DNA from 2 places in the Methylobacterium sp. WL9 genome. Region 2 is predicted to be linked to the other one. Evidence: predicted binding sites of a transcription regulator. Region 2 holds the regulator's gene; the other holds the start of a gene.
What was found. The regulator LexA, encoded in region 2, represses DNA repair genes until DNA is damaged. The targets are predictions, from matches to a motif close to TGTTCNNNNTGTGTTCNG.

Region 1 (8,085 bases), on a different contig from region 2:
GGTCCGGGCGATGTCGCGGGCGATGGCGAGGCCGAGGCCGGAGCCGCCGGCATCCTGGCGGGCGTCGTCGAGGCGCACGAAGGGCTTGAACACCTCCTCCCGGCTCTCCGGCGGCACGCCCGGGCCGTCGTCGTCGATCGAGACGAGGAAGGAGCGCCCGTCGAGGCGCCCGCCGATGGCGACGGTGTCGCCGTAGCGGGCGGCGTTGGCGGCGAGGTTGAACAGGCAGCGCCGGAAGGCATCGGGCCGCACCGTCACCAGGGGCCGCCCGTCGAGGGTCACGGCGGTCACGTGGGCCCCGAGGCGCTCGATGTCGGTGCGCAGATCCTCGAGCAGCGCGCGCATGTCGGTGGCCGCGGCGGTCTCGGCGGAGTCGCCGCGGGCGAAGGCGAGGTAGCCCTCCAGCATCCGGCTCATCTCGTCGACGTCGCGCGCCAGATCCTCCACGTCCGGGCTCTGCTCGACCAGGGCGAGGGAGAGCTTGAAGCGGGTGAGGATCGTGCGGAGGTCGTGTGACACGCCGTTGAGCATCGTCGTGCGCTGCTCCATGGCCCGCTCGATGCGCCGCTTCATCTCGATGAAGGCGTGGCCCGCCTGCCGCACCTCGCGCGCCCCGCGCGGCTTGAACTCGATCTCGCGGCCCTTCCCAAAGCTCTCGGCCACCGCCGAGAGCCGCAGGATCGGCTTGATCTGGTTGCGCAGGAACAGGATCGCGACGCCGAGCAGCACCATCGACGAGCCGGCCATCCAGAGCAGGAAGATGTGCGAGTTGGAGGCGTAGGCCTGGCTGCGCCGCGCCGTCACGCGCATGACCCCGTCGGGGATCGCGACGCGGATCTCGATGAGGTTGGAGCGGCCCACCGTGTCGATCCAGAACGGCCGGGCGATCTGCTTCTTGATCTCGTCGGACAGGGCCTCGTCGAGGATCGAGAAGAACGGCCGCGGCCCCTGCGGCGGCAGCTTGGTCCCCTTCAGGATGTCGAGATCGAGGTTGAGGCGGTTGCCGGCGATGCGCGACAGCGTCTCGGCGTCCTTGTCCTGGGGGTATGTCTCGTAGATGTCGATCAGCGCGGCGATGTCGGCGGTGACGGCCGAGGACAGGCGCCGGGTCACGAGCTGCCAGTGGCGCTCCATGAAGGTGTAGGCGATCACCGATTGCAGCAGCACCATCGGCGCGATGATGATGATGAGCGAGCGGGCATAGAGCCCCTTCGGCAGCACGTCGCCGATCAGCCGGGACAGGCGCCGCCATGGCCCGCGCGCGCGCACCTCCTCCTTGGCGGGGGCCTCGCCGACGATGGTGCCCTCGATCGTGCGCCCTTCGGCCATCATGGGCCCCGGGTCAGTCGACCGCGAGGCGATAGCCGACGCCGCGCACCGTCTGGAGATAGATGGGGTTGGCCGGGTCGACCTCGGTCTTGCGGCGCAGGCGGTTGATCTGGACGTCGATGGTGCGCTCCCCGGCCCAGCCGCCGGCCAGGGCATCGCGCTCGACATTGCCGCCGCGGGCCTCTGCCAGCATGGTCAAAATCTCGCGCTCGCGCTCGCTGATCTTGACGGATTCATCGTCGCGCCGGAGTTCGCCCCTGTCGATCTTGTAGGTGAACGGCCCGAAGCTGACCTCGCCGCCCGGCGTGCGGACCGGTCCCGTCGGCACGCCCCGCTTGATGATGTTGTTGAGCCGCAGGATCAGCTCGCGGGGCTCGAAGGGCTTTGGCAAATAGTCGTCGGCGCCGATCTCCAGCCCCATCACCCGGTCGTTCGAGTTGGAGCGCGCGGTGAGCATCAGGATCGGCACCCGCGAGGTCTCGCGCACCTGCCGCGCATAGTCGAAGCCGTTCTCGCCCGGCATCATCACGTCGAGCACGAGTGCATCGAACACGAAGGATTGCGAGCGGGCGCGGGCCTCGGGCACGTCGGCCGCGGCGGTGACGCGAAACCCCTGCTCGGCGAGGAAGCGGGTCAGCAATTCGCGTACCCGGCGGTCGTCGTCGACCACGAGGACGTGCGGGGCGTGGTCCGGCAACTCGACGCGCGGCTTCGGGGAAGGGATTGCCATCAGGCGGCGGCCTTGGCGCGCCGCGCCATCAGCCGGGTGACGACGGCGCGCTCTTCCGGCTCGATCATCGCCAGCAGGAACCCTTGCGCCGAAGCCAGCGCCTCGCCCGGATCGTCGTTGGCGCCGCGACGCGGCTGGTCGACGAGCGCGCGGGCGACGCGGCGCATCTGCACCCGGCTCAGCTCCTCCGCGAAACGGATGCCGAGATCGGTGCAGAACAGCAGCCTCTGGCGCCGGTCGTTCGTACCGGTGCGCTGCGCGATGTAGCCCTGTTCGATCAAGTCTTTCAGCACCCGGTTGAGGCTCTGCTTCGTGATCCGGAGGATATCGAGGAGTTCGGCGATCGTGAGTCCCGGATAGCGGTCGACGAAGTGTAGCACCCGGTGATGCGCCCGTCCGAAGCCGTATTCCGCCAGGATTCGGTCGGGGTCGGCGACGAAATCGCGATAGGCGAAGAACAGCAATTCGATGAGGTCGTCGCCGTCGTTGCGGTCGGGAAAATGCGGCTCCATGATCGGGCTCGGCTCGCCGCCGCCGGCGGCCTCTGTCGTCGCGCGATGGGGCAAGGCGATGGCGACCTCGACGGAGAAGGCGATGCGGTGCGGATAAGTCAGTGTTGTTGACATATCTCAGCCCCATCGTTAGGCGTCAACCCTCCCGGCGCAGCCCCTCGATGTCCCCCGGCCCGCCGTTCGAACCCGCGGTTTTTTCGATGCCGCGTAAGAGGAAGCCGACATGTCCGTGATCCCCTTCGACGAGCGCGAGGGCACCATCTGGTTCGACGGCGCCATGGTGCCGTGGCGGGATGCCAAGATTCACGTGCTGAGCCACGGGCTGCATTACGGCTCGTCGGTGTTCGAGGGCGAGCGCGCCTATGGCGGCGTGATCTTCAAGAGCCGCGAGCATGCCGAGCGCCTGAGGCGGTCCGCGCAGTACCTCGATTACGAGATCCCCTTTTCGGTCGAGGAGATCGAGGCCGCGAAGGAACTCGTGCTCAAGACCAGCGGCCTCAGCGACGCCTATCTGCGCCCGGTCGCGTGGCGCGGTTCGGAGATGATGGGCGTGTCCGCGCAGGGCAACACCATCCACCTCGCCGTCGCCGCCTGGGAATGGCCGAGCTATTTCGACCCGGCCACCAAGATGAAGGGCATCCGCCTGGACATCGCCGACTACCGCCGGCCCGACCCACGCACGATCCCCTCGGCCTCGAAGGCGGCGGGGCTCTACATGATCTGCACGATCTCGAAGCACCGCGCCGAGAACAAGGGTTATGCCGACGCGCTGATGCTCGATTGGGAGGACAACGTCGCCGAATGCACCGGCGCGAACATCTTCTTCATCCAGGACGGCGCGATCCATACGCCGCTGGCCGACCGCTTCCTCAACGGCATCACCCGGCAGACCGTGATCGATCTGGCCAAGCGCCGCGGTTTCGAGCTCGTCGAGCGGCGCATCCGGCCGGAGGAGATGGAAGGCTTTTCGGAGTGCTTCATCACCGGTTCGGCCGCCGAGGTGACACCGGTCTCCGAGATCGGCCCCTATCGCTTCACGCCAGCCGCGATGACCAAGACCCTGATGGACGACTACACCGCCGAAGTGCAGCCGCGGGCGAAGGCGGCGTGAGGGACTGAGCGCGCGATCGCTGTCGCGCGTGCTGCGGGAAACGCGACGGCCGTGGGTGGTCGGCCGGCTTGTTGCGCCTGCGGCTCGCAAGCCCGACGGCATGTGATTTCGGTCGCGCAAACCGTCCCGATCTGCTGTTCGAAGCATCTACCGGGAACACCGCGTCCAGCGATGCGTTCTCAGGAACGTTTCATGAACAGGTGGACCGATGACCAAGACGACTCACGACGCTCCCGCAAACCCAAAGGTCGATCCCGACGATTCCTCGAACCGGATCAAGGATCCGGACGAGTGGACCACGGGCGGTGAGCCGATGACTGGCGCGCAGGCCTCCTACCTCAAGACGCTCTCGGAGCAGGCCAAGAAGCCGAAAGCGTTCGAACCCGATCTCGACAAGGCGGAGGCCTCCAAGCGGATCGACGCGCTGCGGAAGGCCGCCGGAACAGAGTAAGACGGCGGGCACTGCGGTAACCGAGCGGGATATCGGCAAGATCGAGGGTTCGATTAAGGCCTTGGCAACTCGGAAGCGGTGAGAATGACGCGTTGGAAGTCCGGGTAAGGTTGGACCGTCTTGAGCATTCCATCGCCGATGATGCCGACCGAACGGCGCTCGCCGCGCCGTTCGACCGTGATGACGTTCCTATCGGATCGGCGCGGGGAGACAGCGATCGAGTACGGCCTCATCGCCACCCTCGTCGTCGTCGTCACTCTGGCGGGTCTGTCTCAGTTCAGCGCCGCAACCAACAAAATGTATAACAAGATCACGAATGCGATGGCGGCGACGCCGTAACGCCTTGCCGTAGATCGATTCTTCCCCGTGAGTGGTTCGCCCTAAGGTATGGCTGTCGGGCCATGACGAGGATGGATACATCGTAAGGAAGCAGCAAAAATCTGAAGGTTCATTCGCCAAATTGGTACTATGACCAATCTGAAATCAGCGCTCAATCATCCAATAAGAATGGTGCCGCTTGAGGGATTCGAACCCCCGACCCCCTCATTACGAATGAGGTGCTCTACCAGCTGAGCTAAAGCGGCGCAGGGCGGTCGAGCGCTGGGCCGAACCGTCCTGACAAGCCAAGCCCATAAAGGCCACGCGCCGGCTTGGCAAGACGATGGGCATCGGATGATCCGGCCGAAGAACCGGATCAAATCATCTGTCGCGCGCACGACGCAATCGATCGCGGCGGGAGATGGACGCTGCAAGGGAAGCCGTCGACCTCCAAGAGAATGTTCGATCCGGCGACGATATTGCCGGACCCGTCGCGCAGTGGCGTCGGATACGGCATGAAGCGGACCTTGTTGCCGTCAGGACGCTCGAGGATGGCCTGGACGCCGCGCACGGCACGGCCTTCCCTGAGGGCAACCGCCATTGGACATGCCTCGTGGGGAAGTGCGGAGCCGTCCGTCTCGTAAAGCCTCCAGGCACCGCACCAGCGAGCCTTGCCGAGCACGGGTCGGAAGCCCCAGAGTTTCGCGGCGGCATCATTGTAATAGGTCAGCCAGCCCTCGGCGTCCGTGGTGTAGAGAGCGGCTGGAATCTGGCGAAAGAGTTCGGCCCGAGACGGCTCGTAATTCCAATCGGAATCCGGTGCGTCGAAATCGTAGTCGATGCCTTCGAAATCCATTGTACTCCCCCACGACAGACGGGCCGGGCGCCCATGGCGAAAACCGGAACTCCGGTCTCCGTTTGCCCCCATCTGTCGCGAGTCCCTGTGAGCCCTCCGGCCGCTTTCGCGGGTCGCTGAAGGCTCTTCGGTGTGCACCGGCGAAGGCGCGCACTCCAGATCGTCCAACCCTGCAAGATTGTGCCTGGACAGCTTCCGGGGGCGGTTGCTGTCCCGACGCCATGACCGGAATGACCAGTCTGGGCTCTCAAGTAGGGTCCTATGCGGACATGCCTTTACAAACATGAAAACAGTTTCCGTGCAAGTGTCGCAAGCTTATGTTGCAACGCGATATTTTACTTTCTGTCGAGTGCCATCGTCCGAACGCTCCACGCAGAAAACGATCGACGCCGCACTGCGAGATCGACCGTTGATGGAGGAGTCGCGGATCCCCTATGGTCGGCGCCATGGACGCGATCGCGATCGACTTCGAAACGGCCAACGAGCGGCGCGACAGCGCCTGCGCGGTCGGCCTCGCTTGGATCGACGGCGGACGCGTCGTACGCCGGGAGACGCGGCTGATTAGGCCGCCGGAGCTGCGTTTTTCACCGGGTAATATCCGGGTCCACGGCATCCTGCCGGCGGATGTACGCGGCCAACCGAATTTGCCCGAGGCGATGGCTGAATTCCTGCCGGACCTTTCGGATCGGCTGGTACTCGCCCACAATGCCGGCTTCGATATGAGCGTACTTTCGGCATCGCTCGCTGCCTGGGGCAGGCCCGTCCCGGCGGTGAAATATCTGTGCACCCTGCGGATCGCGCGGCAGGTGTTTCCGGATCCGGCCGGATGCGGGCTAGCCAAGGTCGCCGGACGGCTCGGCATCCGCTTCGAACATCACGATGCGGGCGAGGATGCCTATGCCTGCGCCGAGATCGCCCTCGCAGCCATGCGCGAGCGAGACGCAAGGAGCGTAGCCGAACTGCCAGGCCTGCTAAAGCTACCCGCACTCGTGCTGTCGGGCGGCTACCGTCCGGACCCGGAGGATGCCCGCTCGACCGCATCGCGGGCGCTGCTCGTCGGACGCAGGCCGCCGGGCAAGGCCGATCTCGGCCTACGCTTCGCCATCCGCGGCAGCACGGGCAACCGTTATGAGGTCGTGCTGGAGGAGCGCAGCACCGGCCCCTATCTGCGCTGTGACTGCATCGCCGGCCGTCATCGCAAGCGTTGCCGACATGTCGACGCCATCGTCGAAGGCGACGTCACCGCTTTGGTCTCAGGCAATTTCGGGGATGTCGAACGCCTGCGCGTTCGCCTCACCGCTGCGATGACGCCGGTGGAACCGCTACGGGTCAGATCGCCGATCGAATCCCGGCGTCAGGCCAGCTTCGGGTAGAAGCGCTCAGCGACGGCGAGGAGCAGGATTGCGCAATGGCTCGATGCTGACGGCACGACGCCAAAGCTGCAGCATGATCCAGGCGGCGCCGAGGCTGAACAGTGCCATCAGTACATGTCCGACGGTGTCGCCGAGCTCGAACAGGCCCGCCAGCGCCCAACCCGCAGCCACGGCCGCGGCAAACACTTCGGTTCCGACCAGCACCATCAGGCTGACGATCGTGATCAGGTTGCGGGTGTTCACGGGCTCGGACCTGTCTGTGGCTCAGTTGCACGCGCAGTAGCCCGACAGGCCCCACACGTGCAACCAAAGTCTGTCTAAGTGCTCACCGGGGAGCGCGCTTGGCCAGGATACGCTGCAGCGTGCGACGGTGCATGTTCAGACGGCGCGCCGTCTCCGAAACGTTGCGCTGACACAGCTCGTAGACGCGCTGGATATGCTCCCAACGCACCCGGTCCGCCGACATCGGGTTCTCGGGCGGATCGGCACGCTCGCCCGGCTGGGCCATCAGCGTGCCGTGGATCTCGTCGGCATCGGCAGGCTTCGCGAGGTAGTCGAAAGCGCCGAGCTTCACGGCGGTTACGGCGGTGGCGATGTTGCCGTAGCCGGTGAGCACCACGCCCCGCGCCTCGGGACGACGCTCCTTGAGGCGGGCAATCACGTCGAGGCCATTGCCGTCGCCGAGACGCATGTCGACGACCGCGAAGGCCGGGGGCTCGCGGTCGACGGCGGCAACGCCCTCGGCCACGCTCTCGGCCACATGGACGTTGTAGCCACGCGCTTCCATCGCGCGGGCAAGCCGGGTCGAGAACGGACGGTCGTCGTCGAGGATCAGCAGGCTGCGATCGGTGAAGGCAGCCAGCGGATCGGCATCGGACAACACCGCAGGATCGGTTCCCTGCGTCGGCGCACCGGTGTGCGTGAGCATGTGATGTTCCTTGTTCGGTCTATGCTTTGACCACTTATATGGGCGCCGTTCCGCGTTCGGGCAGTGGCCACATTGAATTGGGCGCAACAAAATTGTTCGCCAAAGTTCCGCGCTCGAAAATGTGGCGCGCCCAGGAGATCCGCGCCACCGCACCTTTCATCCCCGGAGTCGAGGCATTCGAAAGGCTGAGCTGCGCACCCGAGCGCTCGATCAGGGTCTTTGCGATGAACAGGCCGAGCCCGAGACCCGAGCCGACCGTGTCGGGAGAGGTCGAGGGGCCGGGGCTACGGGTGGTGACGTAAGGTTCGCCGGCGCGCAGCAGGACTTCACTCGGAAAGCCCGGCCCGTCGTCGCGGAACTCCAAGGAGACCCGATCCAAGGTCCAGCGGGCTTCGACCAGCACGCGCGATTCCGCGAAATCGACGGCGTTGTCGAGGATGTTGGCCAGCCCGAAGGTCACGCCGGGATTGCGACGGC
Region 2 (8,085 bases):
CGAGCAGCGGCTCCTACGAGACCGACGCGCCGATCGGCCCGACCAGCGTCTACGGAGCAAGCAAGGCGGCCGGCGAGATGGCGGTGCGCACCGCCAACCCGCGCCATGCCATCGTGCGGACCGCCTGGGTGGTCAGCCCCCACCGCGGCAACTTCGTGAAGACCATGCTGCGGCTGGCCGGCGAGCGTGATCAACTCAGCGTCGTCGACGACCAGCATGGCTGCCCGACCTCGGCCGCCGACCTCGCTGCGGGGTTGGCCCGGATCGCGCTGCGGCTGGCCGAGGACGCAGATGCGCCGACGGGGACCTTCCACTACGTCAATGCGGGCGTCACCACCTGGCACGGCTTCGCCGAGGGCATCGTCGCCGGCAATGCCCGGCGCGGCGGCCGCACGATCCCGGTCAAGGGCATCCCGACGAGCGCCTACCCGACCCCGGCGAGGCGCCCGGTCAACTCCGAGCTCTCCACGAAAAGCCTGACAGTCGCCTACGGCCTGACGCCCCGGCCCTGGCAAGAGGCACTCGACGACATCCTCGACCGCCTCGTCGGCCCGGCGCACTGACAGATAGGAAAAAGGCTACGCCATGAAGGGCATCGTTCTGGCCGGCGGCTCCGGCACCCGGCTGCATCCGGCGACGCTCGCCATCAACAAGCAGCTGCTGCCGGTCTACGACAAGCCGATGATCTACTACCCGATCTCGGTGCTGATGCTGGCCGGCATCCGCGAGATCCTGGTGATCTCGTCGCCTGAGCATCTCGGCAACTACCAGCGCCTGCTCGGCTCCGGCGAGCAGTTCGGCGTGAGCTTCACCTATGCGGTCCAGCCGCGGCCCGAGGGCCTGGCCCAGGCCTTCGTCATCGGCCGCGAGTTCGTCGGCTGCGATCCCGTCGCGCTGGTGCTCGGCGACAACCTGTTCTTCGGCAACGGCATGAGCGAGCTGCTGCGGCGCGCCCGCGAGCGGCAGGGCGGCGCCACGGTGTTCGCCTACCATGTCGACCACCCGGAGGCCTACGGCGTCGTCACCCTCGACAAGGAGGGTCGGCCGCTGCGTCTCGTCGAGAAGCCGAAGAAGCCCGAATCCCCCTGGGCGGTCACGGGCCTGTACTTCTACGACAACCAGGTCCTCGACATCGCCGCCGCAGTGAAGCCCTCGGACCGGGGCGAACTCGAGATCACATCCGTCAACCAGGCCTATCTCGATCTCGGCCAGCTCCACGTCGAGCGGATGTCCCGCGGCTATGCCTGGCTCGATACCGGCACGCATGACAGCCTGCTGGAAGCGGCGGAGTTCGTACGCACCCTGCAGAACCGCCAGGGCCTCCAGGTCGCCTGCCTGGAGGAGATCGCCTATCTTCAGAACTTCATCACCCGCGACCAGCTCGTCGCCCGCGGCGAACTGTTCGCCAAGACCTCCTACGGCCAGAACCTGCTGCGGCTCGCCAAGGAGGACCAGCCGCTGGACGGGACGGCCTAGCGCTCGCCAAGTGCCATCACGGCACCGGTATAGGTCTCGGCGACTTCGCAGAACGGGATGCCGGCCGCCGTCGAGAGCACGGCCTCGACGAAGAACAGCCTGTTCTCGGGCCCAGGCAGTTCGGCGTCGCCCGGCGTCCAAAGCATCTTGAGCGACAGGTTGCGCCGCGTCGGCGACAGCGGATGCACCACGCGCCCGAACGGGGCCTGCGTGGTCTCCAACATCGTATTCATCTCCGGCGTCAGCCGGCCCGGCACGTACCAGTTGTCGGCCTCGGACAGGACGTGGCCACCGCAGGTCAAGCGGACGCGCCGATAGCGCACCAGCTCGTCGGCACCGATCGCCAGGCGCTCGCGCTGCTCGGCCGAAAGCGGCTTGTCCGCGCCTGCAACCCGTACGGCCGTGAGACGCGGATCGGCGGCGAGGCCGCGCTCGGCGCACCAGGCCTCGAGGACGGCGGTCGCACTGTGGGCGGCGAGCAGGCGGGCACTCAGGGTTTCGATCAAGCACTCGGTCCCGGCCCTCGGTTCGATTGGGAGGATCGTCGGCGGCTCTTGCGCACGGGCCGGTGCCGGTGTCGCAACGCAGCCGACAGCCGCCGCGAGGGCCAATACCGCGATCCGCCGGCCACCCTCGGGGCCTGTCGCACCGTCGGCTTCCGCATCCATTGCGCAGCGCAATACGGTGTCCCGCTGGAAACGTCCATCGGCGAAGGAGACGCAGCTTTGCCCGTCATGGCGCAATTCACGCTTGTCTCTCGCTTGCAGAACACTTGAAGAACGCTTAACGTGTTCGTGGTTTGTTTCGGCGGTTCCGCGCTTGGCGGTCGCCCCCTCCTAGGTGGCTCTCATGTTGACGCGCAAGCAGTTGGAGCTGCTCCAGTTCATCCAGCAGAGAATGAGCGAGAGCGGCGTTCCCCCCTCCTTCGACGAGATGAAGGATGCGCTCGATCTGCGCTCCAAATCCGGCATCCACCGGTTGATCACAGCGCTGGAGGAGCGTGGCTTTCTGCGGCGCCTGCCGAATCGGGCGCGCGCCATCGAGATCATCCGTATTCCGGAGCCGATCACGGGCAAGCAGCCGCCCGCGCCACAGGCCGAAGTGCGTCGTTTCACACCGAGCGTGGTCGAGGGTGGGCGGTCCAAGTCCGTTCCGCCGAGGCCGACGACGACACAGGTCTTCGACGAAGACGGCCGCTCGGTGATGGTGCCGGTGATGGGCCGGATCGCGGCCGGTACGCCGATCTCCGCTATCCAGAACCAGAGCCATTCCATCGCGATGTCGCCGGACTTCCTGGCCGGCGGCGAGCACTACGCGCTGGAAGTGCGCGGCGATTCGATGATCGAGGCCGGCATCCTCGACGGCGACCTCGTGGTGATCCGCAAGCAGGATACAGCCCAGACCGGCGACATCATCGTGGCGCTGATCGACGACGAGGAGGCGACCCTGAAGCGCCTGCGCCGCCGCGGCTCCTCAATCGCTCTGGAGGCCGCCAACCCGGCCTACGAGACCCGCGTACTCGGACCCGACCGGGTCCAGATCCAGGGCCGCCTCGTCAGTCTCGTGCGCCGCTACTGAAGCGGCTCGGCAGGGGCGTCCGCAGCAGAAGCTTCGGTGTCCTCAGTAGGTGACGGCTGCCGGTAGTTCGCGAAGCCTGATGGCTGAACGGGCGTCGGCAAATCCGGTTTGGACGTAGGCGGTTCGGGCGGCTTGATGGCAGCCGCCGGACGCCAGGGCGGCGGTGGACCGGGCTTTCGTACGGTGACCAGAACCGGTCCGCTCGAGTCTAGGCGGATCATCGCCGCGCCGTGCTCGGCCAGAAATTTCCGGTCGAGGAGCAGGCCCGCCGCGCAACCGGGCGGCGCATCTCGGCGGGTCACCAGAATAGCGGCGCGGGCGCAATCCTCGAACAGGCCGCGCCGGTCCTTGACGAGGGACAGCCACCGTCCGTCCGCCAGCCGGATCGTACAGCCGAGCCGGTCGCAGCGGGCGCCCTCCCCCTGCCCGACCTGATCGGCCCGGCGCCCATCGCCGTCGGCCTTGAGCCACTGCTCCAGCACGAAGTTCGGCGGCTTGCCGAGGATGGCGAGGCGCCCATCGGCACCCCGAACCGCCGCGCCGGCCCCATCGCGATCGATGAAGACATCGTAGCGAGCGGGCGTCGCAGCGAGGGCAAGTCCCCCGACGGCTGGCAGCAGAGCCAACCAACGTAGCCGCGAGACCAGAAGCGTCGCGAACAGGAGCGCAGCCGCCAGCAATGCGAGCGCCCAAGGGCCATAGGACGGAACCACGAGATTGGCCTGCCCGAATCCGGCGATCCAGGTCGAGATCGCGAGCATGCCGCGCACCGCCTGCCCCATCAGCCACCAGACCGGCTGATCGAGGGCAAAGGGGTAGGCGAGGATGCCGATCACCGCGGACGGCATCACCACCAGCGACACGAGCGGCAGGGTCAGGGCGTTGCCGACGAGCCCGAACGGCTGAACGGTCTGGAAGTGATAGGTCGAGAACGGCGCCGTCGCGATCTGTGCGACCAGCGTCGTCGCCAACGTGCCGACCACCGCCGCCGCGACGAAGGACAGCGCACGTCCGAACCAGCCGAGGCGCTCGCCCGAGAACAGCCGTCCATCGATGAGCGGCGCGCAGGTGATCAGTCCGGCGACGGCCCCGAACGACATCTGAAAGCTCGGGCCGAGCAGGGCCTCGGGCTCGCGAGCCAGCGCGATCATCGCAGCGAGCGCGAGGTTGCGCATGCTCAATGCCGGGCGGTCGACCAGGATGGCGCCGAGCATCACAAGGGTCATGATCCAGGAGCGCTCGGCCGCGATGTCCCAGCCGGAGAAGGCGCAATAGGCGGTGACGCCGGCCATCGCCGCGCCGGCCGCGATCTTCTTGATCGGCCAGGTGAGCGCCAGAACCGGCACCAGCGCGAGCATCGCCCGCACCAGCCAGAACACGACACCGGCGGCGAGCACCATGTGCAGCCCGGAGATCGACACCACGTGATAGATCCCCGCCGCGCGCAGCACGTCGTTGGTCTGCGGCGAGATCAGCCCGCGCTTGCCGGTGACGAGGGCTGCGGCGACGGCGCCGGCCTGCCCGCCATTGGCGTCGGTGATCCGTCGGGTGAGCGCGTTGCGAGCGTCGTCGATCGCGGCAGCGAGGCGGAGCCGCCAGGGCAACGGCCCGGTCGGAGCGATCACGTCGATCCGGCCGGTCAGGGAGCCGACGGCCCCGATGCCGCGAAAATAGGCATCGCGGGCGAAATCGTAGCCACCGGGCCGCGCCGCCTCGGGTGGCGGCAGCAGCCGCGCGACGGCGCTGATCCGATCACCGGGCTTGATCGCCTGCGCCTTCCGATAGGAGACCCGCACCCGCGTCGGGCGCCCCACCTCCTCCAGCGTGCCGAAGGCGATCACCTTCACGACGAGCCGGGCGCCCTGTTCGCGTTCGTCGAGGGCTTCGACGAGGCCGGTCAGCGGCGCGATCATCGTGCGGGCGAGGACCGGGCTCGCCACGCTGGCGACGCGATAGGCGGCGGCGGCAAAGCCGAGGAACGCTGCGGCGAGGGCGAGCATCAGGGCCAGCGCCACCGGCCTGGCGCGCAGGGCGAAGCTCGTCGCGACGGCGAGCACTGCGGCAGAGAGCGGCGCGACCAGCATCGGCGGCCCGTCCGTCGCGGTCAGCTCGACGAGGATTCCCGCCCCGAAGGCTACCGCGAGCCAGGGAAACAGCCGGCGCTGGCCGGCCTCCTGCGCGAGCGCGCCGACGAGGCCATCGCGAAGATCCCCTAGGGCCAGCGAGGGCACCGGCAGGCGGCCGGCGACGCGAGCCGGAAGGCTCCGTACCGCCGATGCCGCGCGCTGCCCCGCCATCCGGTTGGTTCCGTCGCAGCCCGGTCGCGAGACCCCGTGACGTTTTCTTAACGCATCCCTCGGCGCGTGCTACAGGCGCGCCTTGGATCGGGTACCGGACTCCGCCAAACGGGGCGGTCGATCCACAGATCCGCTCAGCTCCACACCCATTCAGCAGTCAGCCTCCCGATGCCGTCCAACGTCGTCACGCGCTTTGCGCCCTCGCCCACGGGCTACCTGCATATCGGCGGGGCCCGCACCGCCCTGTTCAACTGGCTCTACGCGCGCCGCTTCGGCGGGCGCATGCTGCTGCGGATCGAAGACACCGACCGCGAGCGCTCGACGCAGGGGGCGATCGACGCGATTCTCGACGGCATGTCCTGGCTCGGCCTCGACTGGGACGGCGAGCCCGTCCACCAGTTCGCCCGGGCCGACCGCCACCGCGAGGCGGCCGAGACGCTGCTCGCCTCGGGCCACGCCTATCGCTGCTTCGCCAGCGCGGAAGAGCTGCAGCAGATGCGCGAAACCGCCCGCGCCGAAGGCCGCGCCCCGCGCTACGACGGCCGCTGGCGCGACCGCGACCCGTCCGAGGCGCCGGCCGGCGCCAAGTCGGTCATTCGCCTCCGCGCGCCGACCGAGGGTGAGACCGTCGTCGACGACGCCGTGCAGGGCCGCGTCACCTGGGCGAACAAGGATCTCGACGACCTCGTGCTGCTGCGCTCGGACGGCAACCCGACCTACATGCTCGCCGTGGTGGTGGACGACCACGACATGGGCGTCACTCAGATCATCCGCGGCGACGACCACCTCACCAACGCCGCCCGGCAGGCGCAGATCTACAAGCTGCTCGGCTGGGACGTGCCGGCCATGGCGCATATCCCACTGATCCACGGGGCCGACGGCGCCAAGCTCTCGAAGCGCCACGGGGCGCTCGGCGTCGAGGCATATCGCGACCTCGGCTACCTGCCGTCGGCCCTGCGCAACTACCTCGTCCGCCTCGGCTGGAGCCACGGCGACCAGGAGGTATTCTCGACGGACGAGATGGTCGCGGCCTTCGATCTCAAGGCGATCGGCCGCTCGCCGGCGCGCTTCGATTTCGCCAAGCTCGAGAACCTCAACGGCCTCTACATCCGCGGCAGCGACGACGCGACTTTGGTCGACGCGATCCAGCGGATCGTGCCCGAGCCGATCGCACCAGAGTTGCGCGAAAAACTCGTCGCGGCGATGCCGGGGCTGAAGGAGCGCGCCAAGACCCTCGTGGAGCTTCTCGACAGCGCCTATTACCTCACCGCCGCCCGGCCGCTGGCGCTCGACGACAAGGCCAAGGGCCTCCTCGGCGACGACGCGAAGGCGCGGCTCGGCCTCGTGATCCCCGCGCTCGAAGCCTTGGAGGAGTGGTCGGCCGCCGCCACCGAGGCCGAGGTGCGAAAGTTCGCGGAGGCGCAGGGCCTGAAGCTCGGACAGGTCGCCCAGCCGCTGCGGGCCGCGCTCACGGGGCGGGCGACCTCGCCGCCGCTGTTCGACGTGATGGCGGTGCTCGGCCGTGAGGAATCGCTCGCTCGGCTTCGCGACCAGATCGCCGCCTAGAATCGCGCCCGGACGGCCCGGTTTTCGCATCGCAACACGCCAGCAGGCGGGACCTCCCCGTTGCTGGCGGTCGAGCGATCCGCTAACCCGGTGACTGAGTGAGCAACTGCAGCAAATCTGCGGTTCCGCCTCAGTCCGGAGCGTTCGACCCGTCGGCCTCCGGACCGGTGCTGCCCGTCGCGAGAAAGGGTCCGCGCGTCCATGAGCGTTTCCGCCAGCTCCATCACGGTCGACGACAAGCGCGTCGAGTTGCCCGTCAAGTCCGGCACGATCGGGCCGAGTGTCCTCGATATCGGCAAGCTGCACGGCCAGACCGGCATCTTCACCTTCGACCCCGGCTTCACCTCCACCGCCTCGTGCGAATCGGCGATCACCTACATCGACGGCGACGAGGGCGTGCTGCTCTATCGCGGCTATCCGATCGAGCAGTTGGCCGAACAGGGCGACTTCCTCGAGACCGCCTACCTGATGCTGTTCGGCGAATTGCCGACGCCCGCTCAGAAGGCGGATTTCGACTACCGGGTCACGCGCCACACCATGGTGCACGACCAGATGAACCGCTTCTTCCAGGGCTTCCGCCGCGACGCGCATCCGATGGCGATCATGGTCGCCTGCGTCGGCGCGCTCTCGGCCTTCTATCACGACTCGACCGACATCTCGGACGAGAACCAGCGCATGGTCGCCTCCCTGCGCATGATCGCCAAGATGCCGACCCTGGCGGCGATGGCCTACAAATACTCGATCGGCCAGCCGTTCGTATATCCGAAGAACGACCTCGACTACACCTCGAACTTCCTGCGGATGTGTTTCGCAGTGCCGTGCGAGGATTTCCAGGTCAACCCGATCTACGCCCGCGCGCTCGACAAGATCTTCATCCTGCACGCCGACCACGAGCAGAACGCCTCGACCTCGACGGTGCGTCTGGCCGGCTCCTCGGGCGCCAACCCCTTCGCCTGTATCGCCGCCGGCATCGCCTGCCTGTGGGGTCCGGCCCATGGCGGCGCCAACGAGGCGGCGCTGAAGATGCTGATGGAGATCGGCACCCCCGACAACGTCGCCAAATACGTCGCCAAGGCGAAGGACAAGAACGACCCCTTCCGCCTGATGGGCTTCGGCCACCGCGTCTACAAGAACTACGATCCGCGCGCGCGCATCATGCAGAAGACCA

Region 1: the regulator LexA is predicted to act here: its motif matches at 3,864-3,881, upstream of FV217_RS02855 (DUF3072 domain-containing protein).

Annotation. Positions count from the first base shown of each region.
Region 1 is NZ_VRVE01000004.1:40,596-48,680, forward strand. It holds gene FV217_RS02835 (ATP-binding protein) at 1-1,329, opposite strand, end outside; gene FV217_RS02840 (response regulator transcription factor) at 1,343-2,059, opposite strand; gene FV217_RS02845 (MarR family transcriptional regulator) at 2,059-2,571, opposite strand; gene FV217_RS02850 (branched-chain amino acid aminotransferase) at 2,795-3,682, shown strand; gene FV217_RS02855 (DUF3072 domain-containing protein) at 3,891-4,133, shown strand; gene FV217_RS02860 (Flp family type IVb pilin) at 4,272-4,472, shown strand; tRNA gene FV217_RS02865 (tRNA-Thr) at 4,642-4,717, opposite strand; gene FV217_RS02870 (PAS domain-containing protein) at 4,828-5,307, opposite strand; gene FV217_RS02875 (3'-5' exonuclease) at 5,754-6,680, shown strand; gene FV217_RS02880 (hypothetical protein) at 6,687-6,923, opposite strand; gene FV217_RS02885 (ActR/PrrA/RegA family redox response regulator transcription factor) at 7,006-7,608, opposite strand; gene FV217_RS02890 (ActS/PrrB/RegB family redox-sensitive histidine kinase) at 7,643-8,085, opposite strand, start outside.
Region 2 is NZ_VRVE01000003.1:96,015-104,099, reverse strand. It holds gene rfbD (dTDP-4-dehydrorhamnose reductase) at 1-563, shown strand, start outside; gene rfbA (glucose-1-phosphate thymidylyltransferase RfbA) at 586-1,476, shown strand; gene FV217_RS02325 (hypothetical protein) at 1,473-2,018, opposite strand; gene lexA (transcriptional repressor LexA) at 2,326-3,054, shown strand; gene FV217_RS02315 (ComEC/Rec2 family competence protein) at 3,048-5,351, opposite strand; gene gltX (glutamate--tRNA ligase) at 5,520-6,917, shown strand; gene FV217_RS02305 (citrate synthase) at 7,119-8,085, shown strand, end outside.